3 regions of the Mesorhizobium sp. M7A.F.Ca.MR.176.00.0.0 genome follow, and region 3 is predicted to be linked to each of the others. Evidence: predicted binding sites of a transcription regulator. Region 3 holds the regulator's gene; each other region holds the start of a gene.
The links. The regulator LexA, encoded in region 3, represses DNA repair genes until DNA is damaged. The targets are predictions, from matches to a motif close to TGTTCNNNNTGTGTTCNG.
Positions count from the first base shown of each region.

Region 1 (4,204 bases), on a different contig from region 3:
CGCCATAGCCGATGCGCTCGACCTGATGGCCGGAGCGCGAGCCCCAATTGCGGTCGGTGGCCTCGGTGCGGTTGGCCTGCGCGCGCTGCCAGCCCGGTGTGGCATAGGTGTTGGAGAAGGCGCCGGATTTTTCGGCGTCGGCGCCGACAGTGTCGAAGCGCGAGGCGCCATAGGGGTTCTGCCGTCCGGCGCCCTGGCCGCCGCGGCCGGAGGCAAAGGAACCGCCGCCATAGGAATTGCCGTAGCCGCCGTAGCTGTTGCCGCTTTCAGCGACCTCGACATGGGCGTTCGGCAATTCTTCGAGGAAGCGCGACGGGATGGTCGACTGCCACAGGCCGTGGATGCGGCGGTTGGAGACGAACCAAAGATGCAGGTTCTTCTTGGCGCGGGTCAGGCCGACATAGGCAAGGCGGCGCTCTTCCTCCAGCCCGGAGCGGCCGCCTTCATCCAGCGCACGCTGGTGCGGGAACAGGCCTTCCTCCCAGCCGGGCAGGAAGACGGTCTCGAATTCGAGGCCCTTGGCCGAATGCAGCGTCATGATCGAGACGGCGTCGAGCCCGGCATTCTGCTCGGCGTCCATGACCAGTGCGACATGCTCGAGGAAGGAGCGCAGCGATTCGTACTCCTCCATAGAGCGGATCAGCTCTTTCAGGTTTTCCAGCCGGCCGGGCGCTTCGACCGAGCGGTCGTTCTTCCACATGTCGGTGTAGCCGCTCTCTTCGAGAATGGTCTCGGCGAGTTCGGTGTGCGGTGTGGTTTCCAGGGCCTTTTGCCAGCGCTCGAAATTGGCGGCCACTTCGCGCAAGGCCGCGCGCGGCTTCGGCTTCAGCTCGTCGCTTTCGGCGAGCTTGGCGGCGGCCTCCAGCATCGGGATGCGCAGCGCACGCGCGGTGTCGTGGATCTGGCGGATGGTGGCTTCGCCCAGGCCGCGCTTCGGCACATTAACGATGCGCTCGAAGGCGAGGTCGTCGGCGCCTTGCGCGACGACGCGGAAGAAGGCCAGCGCATCGCGGATCTCCATGCGCTCGTAGAAGCGCGGGCCGCCGATGACGCGGTAGTTGAGGCCGAGCGTGACGAAGCGGTCCTCGAACTCCCGCATCTGGAAGGAGGCGCGGACCAGGATCGCCATGTCGTTGAGATTGTGCTTTTGCCGCTGGTAGGTCTCGATGGTCTCGCCGACGGCGCGCGCTTCTTCCTCGGAATCCCAGGCGGCGTGGACATGCACCTTGCCGTCTTCGGGATCGTTGCGGTCCGTGAACAGCGTCTTGCCGAAGCGGCCCTCATTGTGGGCGATGAGGTGGGAGGCAGCGCCAAGGATGTGCGCGGTCGAGCGGTAGTTGCGCTCCAGCCGGATGATGGTGGCGCCGGGAAAATCCTTGTCGAAGCGCAGGATGTTGTCGATCTCGGCACCGCGCCAGCCATAGATCGACTGATCGTCGTCGCCGACGCAGCAGATGTTTACGGTGGCGCGGGTTTCGGCCGAAGAGCGCCCAATCTCCCCCCTAGAGGGGGAGATGTCGCCGGAGGCGACAGAGGGGGGCGCTGTCCCTCCAGCCTGTCGGCGCGAGGCGCCCCCCTCTGTCCTGCCGGACATCTCCCCCTCAAGGGGGGAGATCGGCTTGCCTTGAGGCCGCTGCGCCAGGAGGCGCAGCCACATGTACTGCGCGGTATTGGTGTCCTGATACTCGTCGACGAGGATGTATTTGAAGCGCCTGTGGTATTCCTTCAGCACGTCCGGATTGGCGCGGAAGATGCGGATCGGGTGGCACAGCAGGTCGCCGAAATCGCAGGCGTTCAGCGTCTTCAGCCGCTCCTGATAGGCCTTGTAGAGTTCGCGGCCCTTGCCGTTGGCGAAGGCGCGGGCGTCGCCCTCGGCGATGTCGGCCGGGCCTTGCCCCTTGTTCTTCCAGCCGTCGATCATCTGGGCGAACTGCTTGGCCGGCCAGCGCTTGTCGTCCAGACCTTCGGCTTGGATCAACTGCTTGATCAGCCGCACGACGTCGTCGGTGTCGAGGATGGTGAAGTCGGAGCGCAAACCGGCGAGTTCGGCATGTCTGCGAAGCAGCTTCACGCCGATCGAGTGGAAGGTGCCGAGCCATGGCATGCCCTCGACATTGCCTTCGCCGATCAGCACGCCAATGCGGATCTTCATCTCGCGCGCGGCCTTGTTGGTGAAGGTCACCGCGAGGATCTGCGACGGGAACGCCTTGCCGGTGGCGAGGATGTGGGCGATGCGGGTGGTGAGCACGCGGGTCTTGCCGGTGCCCGCTCCGGCCAGCACCAGAACCGGACCTTCGGTGGTTTCAACAGCTAGCCGCTGCTCCGGGTTGAGGCCCTTCAGGTAGTCGGGTGCGTTGTTTTGACCGCTGCGGGCAGCCATGGCGCGCGCGGCGATGCCCGACGGGGCCGTGGGCCGCGCATTGGGTTCGTCGAAAAAGGGCATGTCTTCGGAAAAGCCGGACATTGCCCCGAATGTAGTGATTCGGTGGGGAAAGACCAGAACTGTCTACGTTTTGTTCCGCTAAAGTGCCCGATTGCTGCCCACGCTCCCAGTGCGGTCGATGTTATCCCAATGGCGATGGACCATTACCGCCTGCGCTTGAGGCCCATGCTTGACAGGCGGGACCGTCGGGAGAAAGTTGTGCTTCGGGCAGCGACGCAATGCCGGGTTGCCATGGCAGCGCCGCAAAGCGCAACAGTCGAAGGAGTATCATCTTGGCTGTCACCATCACCTCCCTCATTCTTTTCCTCATCGGCCTGGCACTCGGCGGCGGCGGTATCCGCCTGGCGATGCTGGGCGGCAGCTGGTACTATGTCGTTGCTGGCCTTGCCTTCCTGATCGCCGCCTGGCTGCTTTACCGGCGCAGGTCGACTGCTTTGTGGCTCTACGCGGTGATCGTGCTCGGCACGTTGGCCTGGGCGGTCTGGGAAACCGGCTTCGACTGGTGGGAACTCGGGCCTCGCGGCGGCATCATCGTGCTTCTCGCTTTGTGGCTGCTGATGCCGTGGGCGAGGCGGGGTCTTGTCGGTCCTGACGCACGCGCGCCGCTGATCCTTGCCGTGCTGGCATCATTAGCCGTCGCCGGTTATTCGATGACTTCGGATCCGAAGGATATTGCCGGCGAACTCGGCACCGACAAGGTGGTCGCCAACGCCAATCTCGGCAATGATGTGCCGGCCGGCGAATGGCACTATTACGGCCGCACGCAGTTCGGCCAGCGCTATTCGCCGCTCGACCAGATCACACCGGACAATGTCGCCAAGCTGCAGCCCGCCTGGACCTACCAGACCGGCGACGTGAAGGGTCCCGACGATGTCGGCGAGACCACCTATCAGGTGACGCCGCTGAAGATCGGCGACACGCTCTACATCTGCACGCCGCATAATTTCGCCATCGCAATCGATGCCGCGAGCGGCAAGGAGAAATGGCGCTTCGATCCCAAGGTCAAGCTCGACAAGGACCGCCAGCACCAGACCTGCCGCGGCGTGGCCTATTACGCCGATGCCGCCGGCGCCGCCGGGCAGCCCTGTGCGACCCGCGTCTACCTGCCGACCTCGGACGCGCGGCTGATCGCGCTCGATGCCGCCAACGGGCAGATCTGCCCGGCTTTTGCCGAGGGCGGCACGCTGAACCTTCTGACCAACATGCCCTATCCGAAGTCGGGCTATTATTACTCGACCTCGGCCCCGCTGATCTCAGGCGGCAAGATCATCGTCGGCGGCGCGGTCAACGACAATTATTCGACGCAGGAGCCGTCCGGCGTCATCCGCGCCTACGACGCCGCCACCGGCGCGCTAGTTTGGAACTGGGATTCCGGCAATCCGGACCAGACGACGCCGCTGCCGGCCGGCCAGACCTATACCGCCAACTCGCCCAACATGTGGTCGACGCCGAGCGCCGACGAGAAGCTCGGCCTGCTCTACGTGCCGCTCGGCAACCAGACGCCGGACCAGCTCGGCGCCGGGCGCAGTGCCAATGTCGAGAAGTTCTCGTCGTCGATCACCGCGCTCGACCTTAACACCGGGCAGGTGCGCTGGGTGCGGCAGACCGTGCACCACGATCTCTGGGACATGGACGTGCCGGCGCAGCCGAGCCTGATCGACATCACCAAACCCGACGGCACGGTGGTGCCGGCGCTGGTCGGGCCGACCAAGCAGGGCGACCTCTATGTGCTCGACCGCCGCACCGGCGAGCCGGTCATTG
Region 1 is NZ_RZTC01000031.1:28,823-33,026, forward strand. Features, by position in the region: gene EOB59_RS13020 (UvrD-helicase domain-containing protein) at 1-2,464, opposite strand, end outside; gene EOB59_RS13025 (glucose/quinate/shikimate family membrane-bound PQQ-dependent dehydrogenase) at 2,716-4,204, shown strand, end outside.
Region 1: the regulator LexA is predicted to act here: its motif matches at 2,504-2,521, upstream of EOB59_RS13020 (UvrD-helicase domain-containing protein).

Region 2 (4,204 bases), on a different contig from region 3:
GTCAGCGCGTTCATGCGAAGACACCATGCATGAACCAGCGCGGCGGGACCTGCGTGTTGCCATAAAGACCTTGCCGGTAGAGCCAATAGCGGCGACCATCGGCGTCCTCGATACGGAAATAGTCGCGCGTCGATGCCGCCTCGTCGCTTGGCGCTTCCCGCCACCATTCGGCGGCGATGCGTTCTGGCCCTTCGGCACGCGTGACCCGGTAGAGCGCGCGGCGCCAGCGGAAGTTCAACGGTGGTCCTTCCGGCATTTCAGTGGCCGGCACATCGATGGGTTCGGGCGAGCGGAACAGCCGGATTGGCCGTTCCGGCGGAAAAATGGTTTGTGGTGCCTGCAGCCTGCCGGGCTTTTTCGGCGGCGTGGTCCGGCGCGGCGCTTCGGTGAAGGGGATCGTGGCGACGGCGCGCTCCGGCAGATGGCTCTCGACCGCGACCGGCCGGAGAACCGCGCCCTCGCCGAGCCGGGCGCGGATGCGGTCGGCGAACAGCGCGATATCGGCACCGTCGTCGGTCGTTTCGCCAGTCAGATCGGCCTGCTGCATGTCGAAGGTGGCTGCCGCCAGCACCGAGAGCCGCACCAGATCGAAACCATAGCCGGCATCGATATCCTGCTCGAGCGCGGCCAGCCTCTCATGGAACAGTTTCTGGATCAGCATGGGTTCGCGCATCGGCCGCGAGGTGCCGATGGCGATGCGGCTGACGGCGCCGTCGACGCGGAAGAGCAGCAGCGCCAGCGTCCTGGCACCCTCGCCGCGGCGTTCGAGATCGGTTTTCAAGGTCGCCGCCAGCATGCCCACCAGCCGTTCGATGTCCTCGGTCAGGGTGACGGGTTCGGCGAGGTGGCGTTCGACCGAAAGCGGCGCGACGGGAAGGCGCGGCGACACCGCTTCGTCGAGACGGCCAAGCGCCTGGTCGAGGCGCAGGAGCAGCAAGGCGCCAAAGCGGCGGGCGAGCGGCGCGCGCGGTGCCGCCATGACGGCGCCCGCCGTGCGCAGGCCGACGCTTTCCAGGCTGGTGCGGGTCGCCGGCTCGATGCGCAGTGCGGCCAGCGGCAGGGGTGCCAGCAGCGCTTCCTCCTCGCCTGACACAATGATGCGGTCACTGCAAAAGCGTGCCGCCGCCCAGGCCGCGCCAGGCGTCGCGGCAAGCCCGGCTCGGACATCGAAACCCTGATGGAAGAAGCGCGACAGGATCTCGTCCAGCATGGCGCGTTCGCCGCCGAACAGATGGGTGCAGCCGGTGACGTCGAGAAACAGACCGTCCGCCCCGTCCAGCGCCACCAGCGGCGTGTAGCGGTCGCACCAGTCGGCAAGGCCTTCGAGCAGGCGGCGGTCGGCTTCCGGATCGGCCTCGACAACGTCGATCGACGGATGCATGGCGCGCGCATCGGCAATGCCCATGTCGCGCTTCAGGTGCAGGGCCTCAGCCCGCTCGTCGAGGGCCGAGATGCGCTGCGCGTTGCGGTCTCGATGGCTGATCACGAGCGGCGGGTGAGAGGGGTGATCCGACGGCCGGGAACGCCAGGACCGCCCCAGACGCTGCCGCAGGATCCTTTCCACTGCCAGATAGGGAAACCACAGGGACAGGATTCTTTGCCCGGTCTCTTTCCCCGCCTGTTCTTTCATCGAATGCGAGTTCATCGGGGTTCCACTCCAGTGTGAATTGTCCAGGCAGGGCCGTGCGGCTTTTGCCGATGTTGAGGGCAAAGGCCGGGCGGCCGATCGAGCCGGCGAGCGGCCCGGCAATGGTGTTGCGCGGCACCGCCGGCGCCGACGTGACAATCAGGCGAACAGGTGCCGCCGTCGGCTCGGGCTCGGCCGCCTGCCGCAGCAGGAACACCGGCCGGCCGGCGCCTTGCGCCCTTGCATTCAGCCGGCGCGTCGCGGTCAGGTTCAGCCGCTGCGGATTGCCGCGAATTTCCAGAATGACGGCGGCGAGCGCCGTCATCCGGGCCGCCTCCTCGGCGACCCACAGCGCATCGACAAGCTTTGGCGCCTCGGAAAACAGCAATTGCTCCGGCTCGATGCCGAACGCGGCATGAAGCCCCCTGGCATAGGGAAAGCCCGCCTCGCGGAAAATCTCCGATGTGCCGATCCACAGCACCGGCAATCCCGGCGTTTGCTTGAGGATCAGGCTGATGAGCGACAAAGCGAAGCCGGCGACGGCCCCGGCATCGCGGGTTTCCAGCCCATGGATTTCGCTCAGGGCGGCCTTCGGCAGACCACCACTCAGGGCGGCATCAAGACGCTCGACGCCGATGGGCAGGAACGCATCCGGCAACGCCGCGGCAATGCCGCGCCTGACGATTGTGAGATCGGTGTTGACGTCAGCATCGAAGGTCGCGGCAGCCGGCGCAGCCAAGCGCTCGGGCAGCGTTCCCTCGATTTTCGCGATCTGGCGGCGCAGGGCAAAAACAGTCTCCCGCGCCACGGCGGTCATCGCCATGACGGTCAGCTTCCACTCACAATTGTTCCTGTTATGTTCCTATAGATTCCAGAGGCCGTCGGAAGAGTCAAGCGGAGTCATGGGGAATTTATTCCTCTCCGCATGGGTGGCGCAGGCGCATCGGCCCGTTCATTTGCCGATTCCGGTGCGAAAGCCTATATGCCGGGATCAAAGGACAAAGCATGGCCCGCATCTACAAGACCCGCACCTGGCACGACGAACTCTCGCCCTCGATGGACGAAATGGAGTTCCTGGCGCTGGAGGCGTACGCCCATCTGCCGGAGGATTTCCGCAAGCTGACCGGCGAGATCGTCATCCAGATCGCCGAGTTCCCGACCGACGAGATCATGGACGATCTGTCGCTGGAAACGCCCTTCGACCTGCTCGGCCTGTTCGAGGGACGCGGCATCGCCGAGCGCTGGAACCCGCAGACCGGCGAAGGCCCGAACCGCATCACGCTCTACCGCCGCGCCATCCTCGACTACTGGTCCGAAAACGAAGAGACACTGGGCGACATCGTCACCCACTTGCTGATCCACGAGATCGGCCACCATTTCGGGCTGTCGGACGATGATATGGAGAAGATCGAAGAGGCGGCGGAGTAGCCCCGCACCTTCGTCATCCTAGGGCGGAGCAAGGAGCGGAGCGACGCGCGCAGACCCTAGGATCCATGCCGTGATGTTGGTACAGTGCTCCGGCGGTGCCGTACTGAAAGCTTACAATAGGTTTCGGTGAAAACAGGCTCTAATCCTGATCTGCTATGCCCCTCGGCGAAGGTCACGGCATGGATCCTAGGGTCTCCGCAGTCGCTTTGCGACTGCTGCGCCCTAGAATGACGAAGGGAGGCGTGACGATGGAACGTCAGAGCTTTGAAAATGTGTGGGACGCGCTGGAAGATACTCCGGCCGAGGCCGCCAACATGACCATGCGCTCCAACTTGCTGATCGCGATTGAACAGCGGGTGCGGAGTTGGAACGCTACCCAGGCCGAAGCAGCCGAGCGGCTCGGAATCACGCAGCCGCGCCTTAGCGACCTCCTCCGGGGCAGGATCGCGAATTTCAGCCTGGATACGTTGATCAACCTTGCGGCACGGGCCGGACTTACCGTGCGCCTCGATATCGCCGAGGCTGCCTGATTAGTGGTGGGTTGCGGCGCTACTGTCCGCGAGCACTAAGCCGCAGGTAGGCATTTGCACCCTGCTTCCTGCGTCACGTGAATTGTCCATTCCTATCCAGTCGGTCCAGAACTCAGCGGCGGCAAGGGTTCTTGGGATCTCGCTTCAGATACGTTGGCCATTCGGCTGATAAAAAGATGCAGCGCCTTGCGCACGGCGAGCGATGGCGGCTCGGACGGATGCCACTCCGGAAAATGACCATCAACCACCATTCGTGCCAACCCATAGACAAAGGCACGAGCGGCAAGAACCAGATGATCGAAGTCCGTGTTCGCAGCCAGCCGACCCTGGTGTTGCGCCTGAGTCAGCAGGTCGATCATCTTCCGGCGAATGGCCTCATTCTGACCGCGAAGACTGTCCGACGCGTCGAAATCAATCAGCGTTCGGGAACTGATAATCTGGAAATGCGTGGGATTGGCGATCGCCCACTCCAGATAGCCTTGTCCGATTGCTTCGAAGGCCACGATGGGATCCGCGCTGTCGACTTCTGAAAGTGCATTGGCAACGGCCTCTGTCAGCCGGTTCATGGCCTGTTCGGCGACCGCGGTCAGCAGCGCTGTTTTCGACTGAAAATGCCGGA
Region 2 is NZ_RZTC01000157.1:2,230-6,433, reverse strand. Features, by position in the region: partial or broken gene EOB59_RS31470 (error-prone DNA polymerase) at 1-14, opposite strand, end outside; gene EOB59_RS31465 (DUF6504 family protein) at 11-1,486, opposite strand; gene EOB59_RS31460 (hypothetical protein) at 1,428-2,450, opposite strand; gene EOB59_RS31455 (metallopeptidase family protein) at 2,633-3,055, shown strand; gene EOB59_RS31450 (XRE family transcriptional regulator) at 3,304-3,585, shown strand; gene EOB59_RS31445 (TetR/AcrR family transcriptional regulator) at 3,678-4,204, opposite strand, start outside.
Region 2: the regulator LexA is predicted to act here: its motif matches at 2,474-2,491, upstream of EOB59_RS31455 (metallopeptidase family protein).

Region 3 (4,204 bases):
AAGGGGTGGCCTCGACACGGGACGGCGTCCTGCTGCGCCTCGCGGGCGTCGACGCGCCCACCATCGAAGAGCTGATCGACGAAAACGTCGCGGTGGTGCTGGTCAACCACGTCAACTACAAATCGGGTGAACTGCGCGACATGGCGGCGCTGACGCGCAAGGCTCATGCGGCCGGAGCGCTGATCGTCTGGGATCTATGCCACACCGCCGGCGCCCTGCCCGTCGAGCTCGATCAGGCAAATGCCGATTTCGCCATCGGCTGCACTTACAAGTACCTCAACGGCGGTCCGGGCGCACCGGCCTTCATCTATGCCGCGCAGCGCCATCACGGCGATATCAGCCAGCCGCTCAGCGGCTGGTGGGGCCATGCGCGGCCCTTTGCCTTCGAACGGGGGTATGTTGCCGGCACCGGTATCCGCCGCTTTCTGTGCGGCACCCAGCCGGTCCTGTCGATGCGGGCGCTCAAAGGCGCGCTTGTCATCTGGAACGACGTCGACATGGCGGCATTGCGAAAAAAGAGCGTCGCGCTGACGGAACTGTTCATCCAGCTCGTCGAAGCAAAGTGCGGCGCCTATGGCCTCACGCTGGAGACCACCCGCGACGCGACCAGGCGCGGCAGCCAGGTGTCGTTCCTTCACGATCACGGCTATCAAATCATGCGGGCGCTGATCGAGCGCGGCGTCATCGGTGATTTTCGCGCGCCATCGACCATCCGTTTCGGCTTCACGCCGCTCTATGTCGGCTACAAGGATGTGTGGCTGGCGGTTGAGGTGCTGGAGGATATTCTGCGCACGGGCGCATGGAAGGACCAGCGTTTCGCCGTCAAGGAAGCCGTTACCTGACGCAACGATCTCCGCGATTTGCCGTCGCCGCCCTCACTGCCCGGCGGATGACGGAGGGCTGAATTCCAGCCACAAATGCCAACAGACGTTGGCGTTTTGGCTCCGTTTCGTTCACGGCAAACGAACGTCCCGAAGATTGATAGCGTCCCTTGTGGAGGTCGATCGGCAGATGATGCCAAGCCTTGGGTCGAGGATGAGCCACAGGTCATTAACCATAATGATTTCAATGTGAGCAGGCGCATTGCCGTGGTTGGCGCCTGTCGATCGCGACCCGCTGGCAAGCCCAAATAATTTCAGCAGCCTTAACAAATTCATTAAACTTTAAACGGTTGCAGAACACAACTGGAACAGATAGTGTTTGTTCTGGGTTTGTTTTTCGATTCTGGTTTCAGGTAATCTGGGGGCCGCCATGCTGACACGCAAGCAACATGAACTGCTGATGTTCATCCATGAACGCCTGAAGGAGAGCGGCATTCCGCCATCCTTCGACGAGATGAAGGAGGCGCTCGACCTTGCCTCCAAATCCGGGATTCATCGGCTGATCACCGCACTTGAGGAGCGCGGCTTTATTCGCCGGTTGCCCAACCGGGCACGCGCGCTGGAAGTGCTGCGATTGCCGGACTCGATCGCGCCCGGCCTCAACGCGGCAAAGAAGTTTTCGCCAAGCGTCATCCAGGGCAGTCTCGGTCAGGGTGGTGCCCTTGGCCGGCAGATCAAGCCGGCGCCTTCGCGGATGCCCTCGCCCGGCAATGATGACGATGCGGTCTCCGCCGTGTCGATCCCGGTCATGGGCCGTATCGCCGCCGGTGTGCCGATCGATGCCATCCAGCATCAGACGCATTCGATCTCGGTGCCGCCGGACATGATCATGGGCGGTGCCCACTATGCGCTGGAGGTCAAGGGCGACTCGATGATCGAGGCCGGTATCTTCGACGGCGACACCGTCATCATCCGCAATGCCGACACGGCGAACCCCGGCGAGATCATCGTGGCGCTGGTCGATGAAGAGGAAGCGACGCTGAAGCGGTTCCGCCGCAAGGGCGCTTCGATTGCTCTCGAAGCCGCCAATCCAGCCTATGAAACCCGTATTTTCGGGCCGGACAGGGTCAAGGTGCAAGGCAAGCTCGTTGGCCTGATCCGCCGCTACTGAGGCGGCTGCGTTTCAGCCACTGGCTTCTCGGGTCTCTTGAAGGGTGGCAGCCCCCTCGCCTCGCGCGAGAATTTGCGTTGCGCATGCCAGGGCCGGTATGGGCTGTCCACGGCGAAGCTGATCGTCGCCGGCGTGGTCGCCGATTGGCGATCGAAGAAGATCGCGGCACTGCCTTTGCGAGCCAGTTGCCGCTTGGTGATGACGAGAACCAGCGGGTTGTGACAGGCGTCATACGCGGTGGCGTCATTGATGACGATCAGCTCGGCGAAACCGCAGGCTTTCCAGGTGTCCTTGCGGTCCTCGACATAGGCAATGATCGCACCGGACGTGTGCCTGGCCACGCAGACGCCTGAGGTGCAATAGAACGGCGATCCCGGCGGTAGCTCAACGGCATCCGCGACGTCGAATTGCCCGTCGCCCTTGTCGAACACCTCCGGCACGACGATGGTTTCGGATATTAGTGCGCGTTTCCAGTTGTCGACGGTGAATTCGTTCGGCCGAGCGCGGCTGACGGCGAGTTCGCCACCGCCGATCGGCAAGGCAACCAGTCGGGCGTCCTCCGAGATCAGCACATCCGGCGTGCGCGTATCCGAGACGGTCAGCAAGCCTGCCAGCGCGAATGGCAGAGCAGCGAGCCGCAGCCAAGTTGTCGCCATTGTCGCGATGACTAGGGCAATTGTCACCAGCAGGACAGATTGCTGCGAAATCAGCCCAACCGCATCGACAGGCGAACGTTCGGAGATCCAACCCGATATGGCGATCATCACCGTCAGACCCTTGCCCATCAGGTAGAGGGCCGGCCAATCCAATCCGAAAGGCATCAGCAGCGCGCTTGCGACAGCCAGGAACATGACGACGGTGACGATCGGCATAACCGCCAGATTGGCGAACAGGCTGAGCGGCGACACACGCTGAAAATGCCAGATGGCAAACAGCGTCGTGGCGCTGCCGGCGATGATGGAGGTCATGGCAAGGCCGGTTGCCGCGAGCACGAACTTTCGCGTCAGGAAACCGGGCATGGATCGCTTTGGGGGCGGCGGTCTTGCTTTTCCCGCGCGGTGAACGGCCCAGCCGGCATAGGCGCCGACCAGAGCCGCGGTCGCGGCGAACGACATCTGAAAACTCGGGCCGACCACCTCATGCGGCGACACCACGATGACGGCGATCGCCGAGATCGCCAGATTGCGCATGGTGAGTGCTGCTCGATCGAACAGCACGGCAATCAGCATCACCGCCAGCATGATGAAGCTGCGCTCGGCGGCAACGACGACTCCAGAGATGATGAGATAGGCCGCGATCGAGAACAGTGCGGCGACGGCGGCATACTTCTTGACCGGGCGACGCGCGGAAAAGTCGGGAAACAACGCGAAGGCGCCGCGCAGCAAGCCCATGATGGTGCCTGCGACCAGCGCCATGTGCAGTCCCGAAATCGAGATGATGTGGTAGATGCCGGTACGTCGCATCGCCTCATTGATGTCATCGGGAATGCCGGCGCGCACGCCGACGATCAGCGCCGCGGCGATCTCGCCTTCGGCGCCGCCGACGCTCGCCCTGATATGGTCGGCGATGGCCTCGCGGGCATTTTCCACGCTAGAGGAAATTCGGGCCGGCAGCGACATGTCGCCACCATCGCTGACGACAAGCTTGGGGTTGCCGAGAAAGAACCCGCTGCCGCCGATGCCGGCAAAATAGCTGTCGAAGGAGAAATCATAGCTGTCCGGCCGCACCGGCCCGGTCGGCGGCAAAAGCTTGGCATATCCAGTGATGAGGGAGCCTGCGGTCACGTCAGCCGGGATCTTGCGTGCCGAAAGCCGCACCCGTTCCGGCGCATAGCGCAGTTTCGGTCTTGCGGTCGATGTCACGTCGATGGTCAGCCGGATACGGCCAGTTTCCATCCGGTCGAGCGAGACGACGCGGCCGGTCACCTGCGTCGAGATTTCCGAGCCCAACATTTGTGTGCCCGCACGCCACGTCTCGACCTTGGCAGCAAGCAGTCCTAGGGCGCACAAAAGCGCCGCCATGAAACACAGATGGGTCTTTGGCCATGAGCGCGAGACCAGCGCACAAATCCCCGTCAAGATGACAACCGCGACAGGTCTCGCAAAGTCGGGTTCAGCCGTCAGCGAAAAATAGCCGATCGCTCCGATCGCCAGGCAGACCGGCACCAGCAGGAAGGCCACGCCCCGGTCGAGTTCCAGGCTCGCCGCCGTGT
Region 3 is NZ_RZTC01000015.1:37,467-41,670, reverse strand. Features, by position in the region: gene kynU (kynureninase) at 1-842, shown strand, start outside; gene lexA (transcriptional repressor LexA) at 1,252-1,992, shown strand; gene EOB59_RS07765 (ComEC/Rec2 family competence protein) at 1,986-4,204, opposite strand, start outside.